Regions from separate parts of the Rhizobium sp. BIGb0125 genome, predicted to be linked through region 1. Evidence: predicted binding sites of a transcription regulator. Region 1 holds the regulator's gene; each other region holds the start of a gene.
What was found. Region 1 encodes LexA, which represses DNA repair genes until DNA is damaged. Its sites were predicted from a motif close to TGTTCNNNNTGTGTTCNG; they were not measured.

Region 1 (6,777 bases):
GTTCTGGTGTTCGTTGGTTCGAAAATCTTCGTGGCTGACATGCTGGGTCTGGCAAAAATCCCGCCTGCCGTCTCGCTTGGTGTGACCGTCGCAATTCTGGTGACCGGTGTTGTCGGTTCGCTGTTTGCCACACGCAAGCAAGCAAAGGCTGTCGAATATTGTCCCGCTTCACAACATCCCGAAACTCCACCATCCTCGGCGCAACGCCGAGGATGGGCACCACAAGATGGCCGGTAACATCAGGCCATGTCTGCGATTTCAGCACGATGATTCTCGGACGCGATCCGAGAATGAACAACAGCAGATGGTCGGGACGCACCCGACCATAAGATAGAATAACGGCTTAAAAAAACAGCAGCCTTATTCGGCTGCCAGCGTCGCCTCATCATCAGCCGCATCCGCATCACCGGGTGCGGTTTTTGCATCAAGGTCCGGAAATGCCACGATACGCTTGCCGGAGAAATCGGCATGCACCACGACCAGTTCCTTCTCCTCGAAATAACCGAGCAAACGGCGTGCACGGCGTGCAGAATGCGTGCCATAGGCGCGAGCAATACGGGCATCAGATGGGCAAGGCTCCTCGCCCAGCGCGGCTTTAACCAGCATCAGGAATACGCCCTGCAGATCGTCGGAGACGTTTTTCGACAGATCGAGTGCCGTTTGCCAGCTTTCACTTGCCGCCATTTCGGCATCAACGCCGGAACGGGTAATTGCCACCTGACGGCGGAATTCCGACAGCGCCATCGGCGTGCCGGGAATGCGGCGCATGCGGGCACGCACCAGAAAGTCCTGATAGAGCACCGCATCGGTGCGATAGGCCGACTGCGGATCATCCAGAATTTCGTAGAGAACGCCTGAAATCTTCTCTTCGCGCTCTTCCGGCGTCATGTCCGAGGCGCTGCTGCGCTGCGGCTGTTCGGAGGCTGGCGTGATCGCCGCCGGCGTCGAGCGCGACAGCTCTGCCAGAATGTCCGTTGTCGGGCGCGGTGCCGGTGGCGTGCGGCGCACAGGGGCGCGCGTAAATTCTTCCGGGTCTGGCGTGAAGATCAGGTCTTCCACGTCCTGCGGTGCATCGGGCAGCGGCATCAGCTTGGGCGATGACGACCGAGCCGAGGTTTCCACAGCACCAATGACGATAGGCAGTGGGCGGCGCGACAGAGCCGGGCCAAGCGCCACGAAATTACCACGCTGCAAATCGCGGAACATTTCCGCCTGACGGCGGTCCATGCCGAGCAGGTCGGCTGCGCGTGCCATGTCAATATCAAGGAAAGTACGGCCCATCAGGAAGTTGGAGGCTTCCGCCGCCACGTTCTTGGCGAGTTTTGCCAGACGCTGCGTGGCGATAACGCCGGCCAGACCACGTTTACGGCCGCGACACATCAGGTTGGTCATGGCGCCAAGCGAAGCCTTGCGGGCATCTTCGGTTACTTCACCAGCCACGGACGGCGCAAACATCTGCGCTTCGTCGACCACCACCAGCACCGGATACCAATATTCGCGGTCGGCATCGAACATGCCGTTGAGGAATGCAGCTGCGGCCCGCATTTGCTGTTCGACATCAAGACCTTCAAGCGTCAGGACGCAGGATACGCGGTGCTGGCGAATACGGTTGGCAATACCGGCCAACTCACCCTCTGTGCGCTCGCCATCCACAACGATATGGCCGAACTTATCAGCCAGCGTCACGAAGTCCCCTTCAGGGTCAATAATGACCTGCTGAACCCAGGGGGCGGATTGTTCCAGAAGCCTGCGCAGCAGATGCGACTTTCCGGAACCGGAATTGCCTTGCACCAGCAGACGCGTGGCGAGCAATTCCTCAATGTCGAGTTTGGCAGCCTGCCCACCCGATAGCGTTCCCATGTCGATGCCGACCTGCAATGCCCTAAAACCTTATACTGTCAAAAATAGATGTTGAATGCCGACTCCGAACGAGCAGCGAACCCTCCCCATAACAGAGATTTCAACGCAATGCTTCCTCGTGAAGGTAAAAATGCACAGGGAATATGCGCTGCCAACCCAATCTGGTGGAGAGAATCAAACGAACCGAATCATGGCACCTTACGATATCAGATCGATAATCATGCCGGTTGGTCGGCTAACGGGCGGTGTTGCGCGCCTCAGCTTTCTGACGGATCGTTTTGTGATGAATTGACGTGAAATCGTTTAAAAAACAGCGTGATAGGCAGCGATTACACGTCTTGGCTGTTTGAAAGAAAATTCACCGGCGCGGCGATTACGAAATATTAAAGCCTTGCGGAACACATATGGAACATATAGTGTATGTTCTGCATTTGTTTCGATTTTCATCAACGGTTGGGGTGCGACTTCATGCTCACACGCAAACAGCAGGAACTGCTTCTTTTCATTCACGAAAGAATGAAAGAATCCGGTGTTCCTCCCTCATTTGATGAGATGAAGGATGCGCTTGATCTCGCGTCCAAATCCGGCATTCACCGGTTGATCACAGCGCTTGAAGAACGTGGCTTCATTCGCCGCCTGCCAAACCGGGCGCGCGCACTGGAAGTCATCAAACTTCCTGAAGCCTATTCGCCAAGCCTCAAACCACAGCGTGGCTTCTCACCAAGTGTGATCGAAGGCAGCCTTGGCAAACCAAAACCGGTTGTCGCCCCTGCTCCGACCCCCGCGCCTGTCAGCGCCAATGATGGCGGCAGCTCGGTATCGGTGCCGATGATGGGACGGATCGCGGCCGGTGTGCCGATCTCCGCCATCCAGAACAACACACATGATGTGTCCGTGCCGGCTGACATGCTGGGTTCTGGTGAACATTACGCACTGGAAGTGCGCGGTGACTCGATGATCGATGCCGGCATCTTTGACGGCGACACGGTCATCATCCGCAACGCCAAGACCGCCAATCCCGGTGACATCATCGTGGCGCTGGTCGATGATGAAGAAGCGACCTTGAAGCGTTTTCGCCGCAAAGGTGCATCGATTGCGCTTGAAGCTGCAAACCCGGCCTATGAAACCCGTATCTTTGGACCTGACCGCGTCAAGATTCAGGGCAAGCTGGTCGGCCTGATCCGCAGATACCACTAAGCGGTCATCAGCAGACCCATATCACTGCCAGGTGACGCGCCAGCGCGTCATCGCTACTGTCGCCGGAAAACGCCCGACAAAACTTGCCTTCAACTCACTTTAGTCTAGTGACGGTCCAGCAGTTGCGAGACATGCGGCGGTACTGCTGTTTCAAATGTCCTGCTGCGCCAGTTGTAATAACGATGCATGGTCCATGGACGGTAGGAACCATACATGGCAGCTGTCATTCTCTCTATCGGCAAATGCCGGTTTGCGGCGGTTGTTGCCTCAGTTGAAAATGTGATCTCCAGCGATCCGGTGCGCCGCAATGTCTGGGCACTGAGCAAAAAGGCGCCGGAGCGGCAGGTTTCAAATGATGTGGGACGCGTGGTGATAACCACAGAACCGATGTCGCAGGCGAGACCAAGATATCTGTTATCCAGCACGGAAATCACCACCTGCCCCTTCGCTGATCTGGCGATGCACCAGCTGTCGCGGCGGCAGGTAAAGGCATCAGATGCGTTTGTAACGGCGGCAGACATCACCTGCCTTTCCGTCTGAATGGTGTGTTCGTCCAGCATCGGCCGTCTTGATCGTGGTGGCGCAGCATCAGCATTGCCAGTCGTTTTGTCATTGGTGTCGTCAGGCGGAGGTTCTGGGACCGGCAGTTCCGGCAGCATGTTTGGCCGAATATATTTGTCAGGTAAGAACAAAGCCCGCGCCCATTGGTCATAGATAAAGCCGAATGGGCGTTGGCTGGTGCTGGCAACCTGATCCTCGCCAACCAGTGCCATCAGTTTCCCGTCCTCAAAAACCACCAGATCGGCATTGTCCTGCTGCCGTGACAGCACAAACAGCACAAGGCCTGCCAACAGGAACACAGCACTTACCCAAGCCAGTCGGGTGCGAAACAGTGTCAGCGCCAATAGGCCAAGCGTTCCAGCGCCCAAAAACCATTGATGCTGTCGTCCGACCCCGGCATCGCCTCCCCATGAGGCCACATAGGTGGCAATATCAATTGTCATCGCCATGCCGTAACCCATGACGGTCAGAAACGGCCCGTCCAGCCCGAAGGGCATCAGCAACATGGCGATCAAGGCAAAGGGCATGACGATGAAAGACATAACCGGCATGGCGGCGAGGTTCGCCGCCAGTCCATAGGTGGTGACACGGTGGAAATGTTCCATCGAATAGATGGCCGTGGAGACCCCGCCAATCAGCGAGGTCACGACAATACCGGCGCAGAAGCTGCCAAAGATGGACAGGCCCTTCAGGGTAAGCGGCGTATGTGTCGTCCGGAATGTTGCGCTGTCTTGTGCGGCGCGCCGCCGTGTCCAGAAACCATACGCGGCGACCAGCGCAATGGTTGCCGCAAAGGACATCTGGAAACTTGGCCCCATGACCTCTGACGGCGAAACGCAGATAATAATGATGGCGGAAATGGCAACATTTCTGAGGCTGATCGAGGGACGGTCAAACAGCACGGCGATCAGCATGATCGACATCATCAGCCATGCCCGTCCGGCAGACACTGCAAACCCTGAAATCAGGTAATAGGCGAGCGTCATGATAAGGGCGGCAAAGGCAGCGATCTTCTTGACCGGCCGCCTCTCGGCAAAACCCGGAAAACAGCTGAGTGCCGTGCGCAAGCCAACGAAGAATATGCCCGATGCCAGCGCCATGTTGAGGCCCGAGATGGCAACGATATGGGCAAGGCCGGACACACGCAGTGCTTCCATGGTGGTTTCTGATATTGCACGCCGTTCATCGGTTATGATCGAGGCGGCAAAAGCGCCGGCGTCGCCGCCAATCGTGCTGCGGATGCGCTCGGCAATGGCGCTGCGCAATTGATAAAGCCCTGTATCAGTCACACTGAGCCAGTGTCCGCGTTCCGCAATGCGGCGTTTGATCGCCTCACTCACCGCAGGCTGTGGCGCTCCATAAAAGAAACCGGTTGCACCTATGCCATTAAAATAGCCGGAAAAGGCAAAGTCATTCAGACCAGGCAAGGCCGGTCCTGAGGGTGGAGACAGGCGTGCGCGGCCGGTAACGCCCTGCCCGATTTCTATCGGTTGATGGCGACTTCTTGATAGTGCCGTGATCTTCTGCGGCGGGCGCGACAGTACAGGGTTTTCAGTCCCGGTGACCGATATGATGTAGCGCCAGTACCCGCGGGCATCCACCTCGCGTCGCTCGACAACACCTGACACAACTGTGGTGACGGGCGTATCGATGGTGACAGTATCCTGCCGCCAGCTTTCCAATTGCGCCAGCAGCATGCCTGCCAGACACAGCGCAACAAGGTTAAGCAATCCTGCCAGTGGTGCCGCGCGGTACCGAAGCGTGAGCGCCAGTGTGCCGGCTAAACAAAAGCCGCCAGCAAGCAGGTAGGGTGACGGTGTCTGAAGGCTCGAAAACCAGATGACGGCACCGACTGCCAGAAAAACCGGAATGCAAAGAAAGCCGTGGCCATAGGCCTTTTCGATGTCCAACATGCGCGACAGCGACGATATCCGACCGGATAAATTCCCTGCCGTTGCAGACTGTTCATAAACCTCTGCTACCCCGCCCTGATATCGTTGCAGAGCAAAGGAATCACCCTCACCGGGGAGATCAAGTCTCAACGGTTCCTGCTGTCGCAATTCTTGCGATGGTCTTACAGTCAAACCCGCAGCTCCCCCGCCGGACAGGGGGTAATTTGCAACCGGCACAACAACAATGCAACCACTTATATTTTAAGGAAGCATTGACCTAATATGAAACAGTCAAACGCCAAAAGCCTAGTTTTTGGCACAAGTTGATACCGCAACGCACAATTTGCCTTTTGGATAGCTTGGCATATGGCGCAGGATCAGATAGCTATCCTGAACGCTTAACGCCTAGATGCCTCACGGCATCCAAAACGCATGTTCTCGGAGGATTATGATGACGGAAAAAAGCGCTTCTATTACGCTCGGCGACAAGACAGTAGAACTTCCCATTCGAGAGGGAGCGATAGGCCCAGACGTCATCGACATCGCTGCATTGTACAAGCACACCGGCAATTTCACCTATGATCCCGGCTTCACATCGACTGCATCTTGCGAATCCAAGATCACCTATATCGATGGTGACGAAGGCGTCCTTCTGCACCGCGGTTACCCGATCGAGCAGCTTGCCGAAAAGGGCGATTTCCTTGAAACTTGCTACCTGCTTCTGTACGGCGACCTGCCAACAGCAGAACAGAAAAAGGATTTCGACAACCGCGTAACGCGCCACACCATGGTGCATGAGCAGATGACGAAGTTCTTCAGCGGTTACCGCCGTGACGCACATCCGATGGCTGTGATGGTTGGCACCGTTGGCGCCCTGTCTGCCTTCTACCACGACTCGACCGACATTACCGATCCGCACCAGCGCATGGTCGCTAGCCTTCGCATGATCGCCAAGATGCCGACAATCGCGGCAATGGCTTACAAGTACCACGTCGGTCAGCCATTTGTTTACCCGAAGAACGACCTCGACTACGCGTCGAACTTCCTCAACATGTGCTTTGCCGTTCCATGCGAAGAGTACAAGGTGAACCCGGTTCTGGCCCGCGCCATGGACCGTATCTTCATCCTGCATGCTGACCATGAGCAGAACGCATCGACCTCGACTGTTCGCTTGGCAGGTTCTTCCGGTGCAAACCCGTTCGCCTGTATCGCAGCTGGCATTGCCTGCCTTTGGGGCCCTGCCCATGGCGGCGCCAACGAAGCAGCG
Region 2 (6,777 bases), on a different contig from region 1:
GTTCGGCAGCACGCGCAAACAACTCGTCTGCACTGGACGCACCACGCAAAAATGAGAAATGTGTCGTGACCTGAAGCTCGGCGTAGTTCATCCGAATACCCCATGTACGAACCACAAATGCGAGCCAGTTTCGGCATCTACGCCATCGCCGGCACGGTAGACCCAGTACCGCTCACCTGTCTCATCTTCGACAACGAAATAGTCTCGCACTGCCTGACTTTCTTGTGGCCTTCGCCACCATTCTCCGAACACCCGCTCAGGACCGTCAGCGCGCTTGACGCGTCGACGTTTTCCCCGCCAGGTGAATACCGCAGGTGGCTGATCTGGAAGCAAGGCCACCACCTCAATCCGTTCTGGATAGGGAAGAAGTCTCGATGGGCGTGGCCATTTCGATGCCCAGTCTGCCCCTGTTTCAAGGGCTGTGGGCGCGATCCTGATGACAGATCGTTCGGGAACATCGGACGCGACAGGTGTCATCCGATACAAACGTTGTCCCCGGTTGCCGAGAATGTCGACAAGAGGTGTGATGTCAACGACCTCTTCTTCAATCAGCGAAGACGCCGTCTGCTTTTCTTCCAATGGCTCGGCCATAATTGCAACGAGCACCAATTTCTCGATACCAAAGCCGGGGTCGATCTTTTCGATACGATCACACAAAAGCTTGGAGAGACGTGCCGGATCGCGGACTGGTTTGGCGAGCCCTGCACGCAGGCACTGGCGCGTATTGTCAACACGATGGATTACGAGGTCGGATCGTCGCACACCAAGACCACGTTTCTCCAGCTCACTGGTCAATTGCGCCACCAAGCGGCGAACGTACTTTTCGATCGTCTCGGCAGCACCGATTGGTTCCTGAAAATTACGAAAGACCTCGACAAGTTCTGGAGTTCGAATTGGCTCGATCGGTTCAGCAACCCGGCCAAATAACTGGTCCAAACGTCGTGCTGGCTCAGGGCCAAATCGAAGGGTCAATGGCGCTCTCGGCATTGCCGACAATTCCCCAACCGTCTCCACACCGAGAACGCGAAGGCTTTGAATCATGTCTGCGGGAAGTCGAAGACAGTGGATAGGTAGATCAACGACTGCTTTTTGGACTTCACCAATGGGCACGACTGTCGTTTCGGCGGACGTTAGCCTGGCAATGGCATGAGAGGTTCCCCATGTGTCGGATACTGCCGCTCGTGCTGTCAGGCCTCGCGCACGCAGCATGTTCACCAGACCGGATATCAGCATCGTTTCACCACCACGAAGATGGTCTGCGCCCTCGGTATCCATGACGATGCCGTCAGAACCATCGACGGCAACTACCGGGCTATACTGCCTCAGCGCCCAAAGTGCCAAGCGTTCGAGAGCGGCTGCATCTGCTACGGGATCAGCATCAGTCAACACCAGATCAGCAAATGCGGCCTGGGCTTTGCTTGCCGACATACCGACACGCAGTCCAACTTTTCGAGCCGCTGCATCTGCAGCAGACACCCATCGTTTTGAGCCGGCCCTGGATATTACCACCAGTGGTTTTTCAGCCGGCACGGCTCCCTCTCCATGTCGACGTATTCGATCCGTCGACAGATACGGGAAGTAAACAGATACGACCCTCGGCATCACAGGCTCCTAATTCAAACTCAGCACACTCGCCTGCTTTTACTCTCATCAATTCAGCCAACCATCGCGCCCTTCCGACGCCTGCGACGGGTAAATGTTCAGATGGCAAAACACTGATCCGCCATCTGGTTGTTGAAGCTGTGGGACTTCCGTAGTCAGAGGCCTCGTTCTGTCGCCGCCATCGACGGACGACGAGCCCCAAACTGCCCGTTTTCTCAGCGGCAAGGTGGAGACGACGCGACGCTGTCATCGGCAACCGAACCAGTTCTCCAACGACGGCCCCAAAGCCACCGAAGGAAAGGCCCTCCTCCATCGAGGCCAGCACGTCCTCATCCTTGTTGCCCTCGCAGTAGATCACCCGATCCGGGTGAAGTCCTGCTTGTGAAATGGCCGGAGCAAAAAGGTCAGGACGCGTAAGGCACCACAGGATTTTGCCCTTCGACCTTGCGGCGATACCCGCCGCAAAAAGCGCAGCGGCAGCGCCATCGACAGTGCCGGCTCCACCTCCTGCAAATTCGTGAAGTGCGCCAAAGGCGATCCCGCCACCTGGGAGGTGTTCGTCTATCTGGCGAACCCCAAACGGCAGCGTTGCAGCCCTACGCGTAGCAGAGCCTTCAAGGTGCGATATCCGTTCTCTCAGGTCTTCGATCAGTCTTGAGGTGCGCGTATGCGACATGGTTCGCGGACCTCCTTTTGGCACACGTTGGAACATGGACTTCATGTCCAGAATTGCTAATGTTCTTCTTTTGTTCCTATCTCGAATTTGAGTCAAGACAGTCGAAATGGCGATAACAACAAAGCCAAAGATATGAAGATCGGAAATGCCAGCTGAATCAGAGGCCTAAGGTTCACCCCCATAGCATGATCCCCAGAAAATATTTCTGTAGGAGCATATTTGACTGGAGAAACCGATGGACGGACATCGCGTTTCGATCAAAGTAATATCGCTTCTCCGGCTCCCGCTTGTGGTTTCCGTTTTACCCAGAGTTCTGGAGTGCGCTCGATGGCCATTAGTTTGCTCGGAAAGACTCGTGTCTGGAATGACAACGCGTCATCAAAGCTCCCATGCAGCCAACGGTCATGATCGTCTTGGTGAAGTAGTACGGGCATGCGATCGTGCACAGGCGACACAAACTCGTTGGCGTCAGTCATGACACCAGAATAAACAGGTCCCCATTCATCGCTCATTCGCCAAAGACCTGCCCATGCAAAGATCGGCTTATCGGGAAGGCTGAACCAAGTGCGCGTTTTCTCCCCTTTTGTTCCCTCGGCCTCGGCAAAAGCGGTAACGGGTATCAGGCATCGCCATTGAGGTTTGCGAGCAAGTCCAATCCAAATCGGTTTCGATAGATCGGCGATATTGTTGACGGGCTTCGGCTTTGCATCCGGCTTCATTCCTTTGAGCCTCAAGGGAAAGCCCCAAGTCATCGATCGCAATTCACGAATACCGTCTGCCTCCGTGACGACCATACCAGGTGTTCCAGGGTAGACTTCTTCTGGTGCATTGGATTGCATCGGGTTTGGCACACGGAAATGCGCTGCGACTTCGGCGGCGGATTTACGGACGGTGTAAAGGTTACACATGCACGGCCTCCCAATGGCCCTAAATGGATGATCGAGGAACTACTACCATATCACGCCCTGAATATTTCCGCGAAGTCGGAGGTCATGCTCGTCAGCCTGTGGGCGAACTGTCATCTATTCCGCCCGGCTTATTCAGCCAAACTGAAGTCTCCAGTCTGGGTTGGCGGATCACAAAAGTATTCAGGTGCTTCATCTTCTGGCACTTTTTTGAGGCGGCCATCGACTCGACTGCTTTCGGCCCTGACCGGACTGTGAAGTTGCTCAGCCAAATGGGGCATGGTAGCTGTTGGACATGCTTCGTCACTTTATCATCCTGGCAGCAGCAACGTCAGTTCAGCACGCTTCAGCATCGGAAACTAAAACCGTGTTGCAGCCTGCCCCTCTAGAGTATCTATGTGCGGAGCAAGACCACATCGTAGCGATTTGGCAAAATCAGAACGTGATCTGGGCGGTTGAGCTTGAGAGAAAGCCACCGACCCTCACTGTGAATCGGAGGCAGTGGTTGGGAATCTCGGCCAATCATCAGTCTAGTATAGCCCTGGCCTCATACTGTCGCCTAGGAGCAGTCGACGGCGCGGCTGAGATGCAAGTGGTTGACACGGGGGGAAGCCTCTTTGGCGTAGTACGTGAAGGAAAGTGGAAGAACCGCCTTACTGGTGAATAAACCCATGATGCTGCGGCGTGGTCGCCGTGACCGCTTCTGGCGCACAGCAGTCGTGACGACTGAGGAAGCTAAAGCCGAAGTGGTGTTCCTTAACCCGCCCCCTCCCTACCCTTGCAACCCGGGCCAGCCGGTCCGGTCGGGGGCTGATTGTTGGAGGCGGTGTCGCATTTCTAACGGGCCAGCGGCGTCGGATCTCTAATCAGTTTTGACAATGCATGTAGCCGGGTACATTCTATTTCCAAGTGCGACTTGCAATAAAGAACAACAGGTACGCCATGATCCAATGCACCGCCCGGCTGATCAATCCGTAACGGTGGCTTGAATCCAGCCAGATGTTTTCAGTCTTGAGGTGTGCTGTTTCGTTCATGCATGCATTTTGTTCTTCTTAAGTTTGTAAGGCGGCTTGCTAGTATCGGAGAGACGGAACCTGTCATGCTCCAATCAGTAAGAATGGCACTCACACTAAACGTCCGAAGCCCAAGGAAGACTAACGAGAAACGAGCTTAAAACCCGCCTTATTCGGTGATGTCGCACGACCGTCTTGTCTTCTCCGCCAGATCGCGATCAAGAGAGCTTACGGCGGTCATCACCAAGCTGCGCAGCCTCTCGGAGATCGCTGATCGATATTAGGCCGTCAGCCGTGTATTGAAAATTGCCTCGTGAATATCGACATTCAGGATAACCTGGAGGTCGAAATGTTCTACGTTATCGTTGCGATTTGCGCACTGGTCACAACATTCTTTGTCTGTCGTTATTACGCCGCCAAGACCCTCGTTGCCGAAAAGGATATCGAGAAGGTCATCGCAAGCAAATTTGCCTCGAGTGGCAAAGCTATTGAACTTGCAAAAATCCGTGAGGAAAACGCTGTGATGCGAAACCTGTTACTGGACCTTTTGGAGAACGAAGCGGTGTTACCGATGCATCAGTCCTCCGTATCGAAGGATGATCTAATCAGAATGAAAACGACCAAGATTCAGAGATATCGCGAGATACTGGCCGAAAGTCACCATGTCTTGCAACGTCGGGAAGCCAGCCATGTTTTGGCGGGCTCCAGTTCGACCGGCGTCGACAGGCGCGGAGCCTGAGGTTTTAAAGAGCCAAGTTGTGCCGAACGCCCTGTCGGCACTCACTTGCTCTCTGGTCCAGTTAGTCAGGCATGCATATGAAGCGCTTGCGCCGCATCCACTCACTTTGCGGTAAATCGCTTCAGAACGTCCTGATAATGTCACCAACTTTCGCGGTGAAATCTTCCAGCACCTTGCGTTGTTCGATCCGTTGACCCTCGATGGCAGCCAATTTGTCCTCCAGCACGTTGAGCTGTTTGTCGAAGCGGTTTTTCGTATCGCCATCGCCGACGGCCTGCAGATTCTCACGCACCCTCGCCTGTTCGTCTGACGTGCGGCTATAATCCTCATCAAGCACCTGCAGCTTCAATTGCGCGTCATTCTGGCTGCGGCGAGCATCGGCAAGTTCGATCAGTTTGGCCTTTGTCTCGTCATCTGCGGCAGCCTCCTGCCAAGCAACCAGCGTAAAGGCGTCAGCATCAATCAGTGAGACTGTCTCGTCATTGACCAACTCATAGCGGGTTTCGACCGTCTTTTTTTCCCCGGCCTTCAGGCTGGTTTTGATGCGGTAGTCACTGGCTGTCGCTTCGTCCTGTCCCTCAGCGCTAAACGTCCAGCCGCTGCGTTTTGGAACCTCGACCACGACTATGCGCTCACCGTCTTGCGCACCTGTTATGTCGTAGGTCGCTACCTCAACAGTCGAGGACTTAGTGTGGATCATGCCATCGACAACTTTCAGGCTGACAATGTTCTGGCTTGTTTTCACCGCAGTACCGATATTGACCTTCTGGTCCACGGCAAAGCTGACCGATTGCTTCTGGTCGCGTGGGAGGCCATTGATTTGGGCGTCCCCAACATAACCGACACTGTCGTCATAAACCGTCATGATGCCGGGCGGCAGGCTGATGCCGGCATTGTTTTCAATCAGTGCCGCTGCCACCGGATGTTCACCGGCCATGCTGGCCCGGTAAAGCGAAACCATTTCTGCCTTCACGCCCTGATCAAGGATCGGCACAGAGATCGTGTCGCCATTCTTGATGTCATAGCTGCCTTGCAGCGAGAAAGTCGATGTTACATCCTGCTCGGCAGCACTGGCCTCTTGGCCGCTTGCCATGGCAAACGGTGCCGGCGCTTCAGCAGCCATTGCCTCTGCCATGGGGGCGGATGCCAGAAAATCTGCACCGCCCATGCTGTTTCGCGCCACCGTGGGTTTTGCCATCGAACCCGCTGGCAGGCCAGCTGCGGCAGTATCAACCGGCACCTCTATGCGCTCACGCATGAAGTGCTGATGGAGCGCCTGTTTGAGAGTGACCGGCTTGCCGGACGACAGCGTGACGCCAACACTGTTCCAGTCCTCTCCAGAGGCATTTTCAAAAACCGCCCACGCCTGTAGGCGCACCTCACCTTCCTTGCTGGTGACAAGGCGATAAGATGTCTTCCAGATGGGCGCTGGCACGACATAGGAGATATCAACCTCCCTTTGGGCTGCGCCATCCAGTTTCAGGGTCACGGTTCGCGCGCCATCCGTTTTGCCCTTGGCAATCACATCCATTGCGGTCTTGAGTTTGTCTTTGACGGCAGCATCGAGAATTTCAACCTTGGTGCCGGGTATCGCCGCCATGGCGATTTCGCCGTCATCGGTCATCAGTGATAGTTGCCAGCTCTTTGCCGTCTTTTCATTTTCACTTGCCGTGACTCCAAGAACAACGCCGTGTTTGTCGCCCGCCTTCACCCGCGTTCCCTTGATGGCATCCAAAAGCTTCGGCATGGAAGAGAGATCGGATGCCTTGAACGGCAATGTGCGGAATGTCTCTTCCAGCGGGTTTGGGCCAGCCAGCGACAGGTTCTTGACCCTGCCCTCCT
Region 3 (6,777 bases), on a different contig from region 1:
CGCGGAAGAGATCGTTACTCTCTACCTGCAGATTGCCCATGAACTGGATTCGAAAAGTGCCGATACGCTGATCCTGCTGGGTGGGCTTGCGGAGAACCTCAAGCAGCCGGAACGCGCTATCGAATTTTATTCGAAAGTGCCTGCGACATCGCCGATGCACCGCATTTCGGAGTTGCAGCTTGGTCTTACTCTCGCGCAGACAGGTAAGGTAGATGAAGCCCGCGAACATCTGAAGTCGCTGCTGGCATCTGACCCGAAGGATATTCGCAGTTACCTCGCCTATGGCAGCGTTCTCTCCGATGCCAAAGACTACAAGGCAATGGCTGAGAACTACGACAAAGCCGTTGAAATCCTTGGACCAGTGGCAAAACGTGGTGACTGGGCCGTCTATTTCCAGCGCGGCATTGCCTATGAGCGCCTGAAGGAATGGGATCAGGCCGAGCCGAACTTCAAGAAGGCTCTGGAGCTTAACCCTGAGCAGCCGCAGGTTCTCAACTACCTCGGTTATTCCTGGGTCGATAAAAACCTCAACCTTGATGACGCGATGGACATGATCCGTCGAGCGGTCGAGTTGCGCCCGAATGACGGTTACATCGTCGATTCGCTTGGCTGGGCTCATTACCGTCTTGGCCAGTTTGATGAAGCTGTGGTCGAACTGGAGCGCGCCATTGAGCTGCGCGCTGGTGACCCGACCATCAACGATCACCTTGGCGATGTGTATTGGCGCGTTGGCCGCAAAGTTGAAGCCGTTTACCAGTGGAACCGCGCACTGATTGGCGACAGCGATGACGTCGATAAGGCGAAGGTCAAGGAAAAGATCGCCAACGGCCTGCCGCCGCTGGAAAAGGATGCCGAAAATACGGCCAAAAAGGATGTGAAACCGGAAGAACCGGTTGCTCCTGTGCCTGACAAGAAATCCTGATCAACCGCATGCCAGTTCAGCCTTTTTCCGGAGCGGCGGAGTTTTACGAAACCGCTCCGGCCAAAATCAACCTTGCCCTGCACGTGGTGGGGCAACGGGCAGATCGCTATCATCTGCTGGAAACGCTGGTCACATTCGCTGATGCTGGTGACCAGCTGTCCTTTGTAGCCGACGATGCGGATCGATTTTCAATCTCCGGCCCCTTTTCCGCTGTGCTCGCCAACAATCACGGTTTGGCCGATAATCTGGTGTTGCGTGCACGTGATCTTTTGCGTCAAGCGGTGATCGCCACTGGGCAGCAAGCACCGGCCGTGGCCATTCATCTGGAAAAGAACCTGCCAATTGCGTCGGGCATCGGTGGCGGTTCGGCTGATGCTGCAGCGGCGCTGCGTGGGCTTCTGCGGTTCTGGCGCTGTTCCATCCCCAATGAAACACTTGACACGATTGCCCTGTCGCTTGGTGCCGATGTCCCTATGTGTTTTGCCGGAATGCCGCTGATGGCGCGTGGCATTGGTGAAGAGTTGACCCTGCTACCGCAGCTACCGGCATTTGCCATGGTGCTGGCAAACCCTTTGACAGGTGTCTCAACACCGGAGATTTTCCGCAGGCTGCAGACGAAGAACAATCCGCCCGTTCCAAACGTCTTGCCGCAGAACAACGACGATTGGCAGGCTTTCATCCATAATTTGCGCAATGATCTCGAGGCACCTGCGATTTCAGCCCTACCCGTCATCCAGGATGTGTCAGATCTTTTAAAACAGAATGGTGCCACGCTGGTGCGGATGTCCGGCTCCGGAGCCACCTGTTTCGGGATATTCCCTTCTTTCGAGACGGCACAACAGGCTGAGGCATCACTGGCAGCACAACGACCGGACTGGTACTTCAAGGCAACCATGACAAAACAGGAAGCGCAGCCATGAGCGATACGTCCCGCCCGTTTATCCCGGTCAATATTGCTGTGTTGACAGTTTCTGATACGCGCACGCTGGACAATGACAAGTCCGGTGACACGCTGGTTGCGAGAATAACCGAGGCCGGTCACAGGCTGGCGCACCGCGCCATCGTCGCCGATGATCGCGAAGCGATTTTCAACACGGTGCGTGACTGGACCCTGTCAGAGAGTGTCGATGTGGTGATTACCACCGGGGGCACAGGTTTTACCGGGCGTGACGTGACACCGGAGGCTCTGGAGCCCCTGTTTGAAAAACGCATGGACGGTTTTTCCGAAGTGTTTCACCGCATTTCCTACGACAAGATCGGAACGTCGACAATCCAATCTCGGGCGACTGGTGGTGTGGCCAATGCCACGTATATTTTCGTGCTGCCTGGCTCTCCCGGTGCCTGCAAGGATGCGTGGGACGGCATATTAAAAGCACAACTCGATTACCGTCACATGCCCTGCAACTTCGTGGAGATCATGCCGCGGTTGGATGAACATCTGAAACGCGGGTAATTTTGCAGGGGCCGTTAGCGGCCTTTCCGCGCTTCCGTCACCACCCATGAAGGGATGATCTCCGCACTCAGGCGGCGCAGCTTCAGGCCTTTGGTGAAATGCTCAAGCGCCATGCTGGATTTGGCTAGGCTGACCGCCTGCTTCTTCGGCAAAAGCAGCCCATATTCCAGCGGTTGCGGCTTCTGAAAAAGGCGGCGAAGAAATGGCCGCCGGTAATTGCGCGACGGCGTGAATTTGGCGGGAACCCTGTTCAGCGCCACGTATTCCTGAATGTCTTCAATCCAACCGGTTTGCGGACGCGCTCCCGGCTCCAGCAGCAACAGCCATTCGCCGCGTGCCGATTGTACGATGTCATTGATGTCCCACTCGGCATGAAAGCGGCAACCGGCTGCATCGGCAACATGCGATGATCCATCACGTGAACCATGATCCAAGATGACAACGTCGCTTACCAGTCCTTCGACTGCACCTGATACCAGCGTGGACAAGGTGTGAGCCAACTCAGGTTCTTGATCCCGGCATTCCATGATCACTGTCAGCATGGGTGGTCCCAATCGTCAGCGATTGTGGAAGGTCGTATCGAAGCACTTAAGCCCTGTGAAAGTCGTTCAGTTCTGTTTTGCAAAACCTTGATGGACATCATTTCCATCCGTGGTCTTGCTTCCGAAACCGAACGATCTTCCCTCATGCCGCAGTCCAACCCCTGATGTCCTATGCAACCTAGCATTATCGTATCAGATCATAAATTGCCACAATCTGTTTGTGCATTTTGTTCTTGTATTGTTCTCATGAATGTTTTAGGAATTTAATCATCGAAGCGAAGAGTCGTTTTCGCACGGAGCAACCAGATGACAAACCATATGCTTTCGGGGCAAAGCGCATTCGCGCCTGCCCATACGGCAGATATTGCCAACGCACTTGCAAATGCATCCGGCCTGCGTATCGAAATTGATCGTCGCCGGGGGCGTGGTGCCGGGCTTAACCCATCCGGTCGCTTCGAGACAGAACAGCGCGAAGCCTTTGATGATGGCTGGCAGACACTGGAAGACCTGCCTGCCTTCAAAACCGAGGTGCAGGTTGAAAAGCCACGTTCCATCATCACACGCAATGAATCGCCCGACATTCCCTTTGATCGCTCCATCAATCCTTACCGTGGTTGCGAGCATGGCTGCATCTATTGTTTTGCCCGTCCGACGCACAGCTATATGGGCCTGTCAGCCGGTATCGATTTTGAAGCACGGCTTTTTGCCAAACCCGATGCTGCAAAACTGCTGGAGCGCGAGTTGGCGAAACCCGGTTACAAACCGCGCACACTAGCCATTGGCACAAACACGGATCCCTACCAGCCCATCGAGAGAGAATGGCGCATCATGCGACAGATCCTCGAAGTTCTGGCTGAGGCGGAGCATCCAGTTGCTATCGTGACGAAGTCGGCTCTGGTAACGCGCGATATCGATATTCTCGCTCCATTGGCAAAGAAGAGTCTGGCCAAGGTTGCCTTGTCCGTGACGACGCTGGACAAGAAGCTGGCGCGCTCAATGGAGCCGCGTGCCTCGACGCCGGAAAAGCGGCTTGAAGCCATTAAGGCACTGACCGAGGCAGGCATTCCGACATCCGTCATGGTCGCCCCTGTCATTCCCGCACTGAATGATCACGAGATCGAACGGATTCTCGATTCGGCTAAAGCTGCCGGTGCAACTGAGGCAAGCTACGTATTGTTGCGTCTGCCGCTTGAGGTCAGCCCGCTGTTTCGCGATTGGCTGTTGCGGAATTATCCCGACCGTTACCGCCACGTGATGTCGCTTATTCGCTCGATGCGTGATGGCAAAGATTATGACGCTGAATTTGGTAAGCGCATGAAGGGTGCCGGTCCCTACGCCTGGCAGATCGGCAGACGGTTCGAGATGGCGACCAAACGCCTTGGCATGGTGCGGCGTGGCATCCATTTGCGCGATGACCTGTTCGTTCCTCCGGGAGGTGCTGGCGTGCAGCTTTCGCTTCTCTGAACCGCGTTCCACCTCAGCACAGTCTTCAGCGACTTCAGGACATCCTGGGTCTCTGCCAGATCAAAGGTTGAATGTGTTTGAAAGATATCGTTCGCGTCGTCCCTGCCGCGAACCGATCCCCGGACCGCTTTGTGATGATCCAGCCGCATCTGTCATGACGACAGGGGCCGCCAGCAGAACCACCGTTGCCGCCGCTCGGGTACTTGCTGCAATTATCATCGCACCGGGGCTTGCAGGAGATCGGGTTGGCATGCGAGTTTCCGCCGCATGAAAAAGCGTATGCCTCCCGACTCTCCTGCTCTTTTTGATTTCCAGCTGACTGGACCGGATTTCAGCATTGAGACCGAATGCCAAAAACAAGGTTTCTGGCCAGTTGCCGGAACGGATGAAGCAGGACGTGGCCCCTTGGCCGGTCCGGTGGTGGCAGCAGCAGTCATTCTCGATCCCAACAATATTCCGCCGGGGCTGAACGATTCCAAACAGCTTTCCAAAAGCAAACGGGAAAGCCTTTTCGAACTTATCCTCGAAACCTCAATCGTCTCCATTGCCTCGTCCTCACCGACAAGAATTGACGACATGAATATCTTGCGCGCCAGCCTTGATGCCATGCGTCGGTCAATCCTTGGTCTGACGACATCACCTGCCATCATCCTAGCCGATGGTCGTGACGTACCGCCTGGCATAGCCTGCCCCGGCCGCGCCGTGATCAAGGGCGATGCACGATCCGTCTCGATTGCAGCGGCCTCCATCGTCGCCAAAGTGATGCGAGACAGAATGATGGAGCAGGCTGGAGAACTGTACCCGCATTATGGTTTCGCAGGGCACGCAGGTTACGGCACAGCAGCCCACAGGCAGGCGATTGAACGGCATGGCGCCTGCCCATTGCATCGCATGAGCTTTCGTCCTCTGCGTCAGGATTGAGCTTTCCCGCCTATGCCGCCATGTCTTGATTGAGCAAGGCCGACAGTTATGCCGTGGTGAGACGACCCAAGCCCGAGGTTGCCGGGCAACTCTGATCACAGCGCCAGTATTACTCATTGCAATCGGGAGCGAGCCGGTCAGAGTGGCACTGCCAGAAGGTGGCAATGCAAGACTGCGCAGCCAGCGTTCGGTGTGGCGGTGTCTATGCAACGCCGTCCGATCAACCCTTCTCATGGCCAAGACAGGCGCAGCCGTCGTCCAGATACAAAAAAGCCGGGTTGCCCCGGCCTTTCAAAATTCAAACTGCAATCCGCTTAGTTCAGACGAGATTTGACTTCGCCTACTGCAGACTTGAACAGCTTACCCTGCACAGCAGCGGTAGACTTGTCTGCAATCAGCCTCTCAGAAGCAGCAATCGCGAGATCAACAGCTGCGGAACGAACTGCACCAATGGCGTCGTCTTCAGCCTGCTTGATCTTTTGTTCAGACAGAGCAGTACGGCGTGCGACGAATTCTTCCGTCTTGGCCTTGGCTTCAGCTGTCAGGGCTGCCGCTTCACGCTCGGCCGCAGCAACGATGCTTGCAGCTTCTGCTTCGGCATCCTTGCGCTTGCGCTGATATTCAGCCAGCAGGTGCTGGGCTTCTTCACGCAGACGCTTTGCTTCGTCGAGTTCATTGCGGATATTGTCGGCGCGCTCGTCCAGGGACTTCGCGATCATGCCAGGAACCTTGAGGTAGGCAATCAATACGAAGAAAAGAACAAGACCAACCAGTGCAAAGAATGATGCGTCTAAGGCCATGTTACGCCTCCTTCTTTTCAGAAGCGGCAGCAACAGCCGCCTTGGCATCGGTATCCTTGATTTTGGAACCAATCAGCTGATCAACGATCGCAGTCGTTGTTTCCTCAGCAATGGCACCAACTTCGGCAAATGCCTTTTCCTTGATACCGGCGATACGCTGCTCGGCAGCGGTCAGCTTTTCAGCCAGTTCTGCCTCTACAGCGGCGCGGTCAGCATCGGCCTTAGCCTTGGCTGCGTCACGAGCCGAAGAAGCGATAGAGCTTCCCTTGGCTCTCGCGGCTGCGAGTTCTTTTTCATAGCTTTCAATCGCGGCATCGGCTTCAGCATTCAAACGAGAAGCTTCATCCAGATCCTGCGCTATACGCCCGTGACGGTTTTCAAGAATACCGCCGACGCGGGGTACGATGACCTTTTGCATAAGCACGTAAAAAAGGCCGAACGTAATCGCCAGCCACAAAAGCTGCGAAGCATATGTAGACTGATCGAACGGGGGAAAAACGCCAGAACCGTGTTCAGCACTTTGTGCTACGCCGGTTTCCGTATGCGTTTCACCAGCAGCCGGTGTTGACTCGGCATAAGCCGGGGTCACAAACATGCTTACCTCCAGGTGTACTGCAAATACGAAAGATCACGGCACGCATAAAAAACGCGCCGCGATCAATAAACGTCACTGTC

Region 2: M2418_RS13065 (ImuA family protein) is a predicted target of LexA. The motif match lies at 2,339-2,356, and genes of this name have one in related genera.
Region 3: M2418_RS07680 (PA0069 family radical SAM protein) is a predicted target of LexA. The motif match lies at 3,146-3,163, and genes of this name have one in related genera.

What each region holds. Positions count from the first base shown of each region.
Region 1 is NZ_JANUDV010000003.1:660,596-667,372, forward strand. It holds gene M2418_RS11550 (TerC family protein) at 1-237, shown strand, start outside; gene M2418_RS11555 (ATP-binding protein) at 361-1,878, opposite strand; gene lexA (transcriptional repressor LexA) at 2,329-3,057, shown strand; gene M2418_RS11565 (ComEC/Rec2 family competence protein) at 3,162-5,660, opposite strand; gene gltA (citrate synthase) at 5,962-6,777, shown strand, end outside.
Region 2 is NZ_JANUDV010000004.1:301,919-308,695, forward strand. It holds gene M2418_RS13055 (error-prone DNA polymerase) at 1-91, opposite strand, end outside; gene M2418_RS13060 (DNA polymerase Y family protein) at 88-1,602, opposite strand; gene M2418_RS13065 (ImuA family protein) at 1,520-2,278, opposite strand; gene M2418_RS13070 (SOS response-associated peptidase) at 2,536-3,186, opposite strand; gene M2418_RS13075 (hypothetical protein) at 4,510-4,935, shown strand; gene M2418_RS13080 (DUF4139 domain-containing protein) at 5,057-6,777, opposite strand, start outside.
Region 3 is NZ_JANUDV010000002.1:761,429-768,205, forward strand. It holds gene M2418_RS07660 (tetratricopeptide repeat protein) at 1-922, shown strand, start outside; gene M2418_RS07665 (4-(cytidine 5'-diphospho)-2-C-methyl-D-erythritol kinase) at 931-1,842, shown strand; gene moaB (molybdenum cofactor biosynthesis protein B) at 1,839-2,375, shown strand; gene M2418_RS07675 (glycosyl transferase) at 2,390-2,917, opposite strand; gene M2418_RS07680 (PA0069 family radical SAM protein) at 3,224-4,381, shown strand; gene M2418_RS07685 (hypothetical protein) at 4,442-4,633, opposite strand; gene M2418_RS07690 (ribonuclease HII) at 4,649-5,302, shown strand; gene M2418_RS07695 (F0F1 ATP synthase subunit B) at 5,617-6,102, opposite strand; gene M2418_RS07700 (F0F1 ATP synthase subunit B) at 6,104-6,697, opposite strand.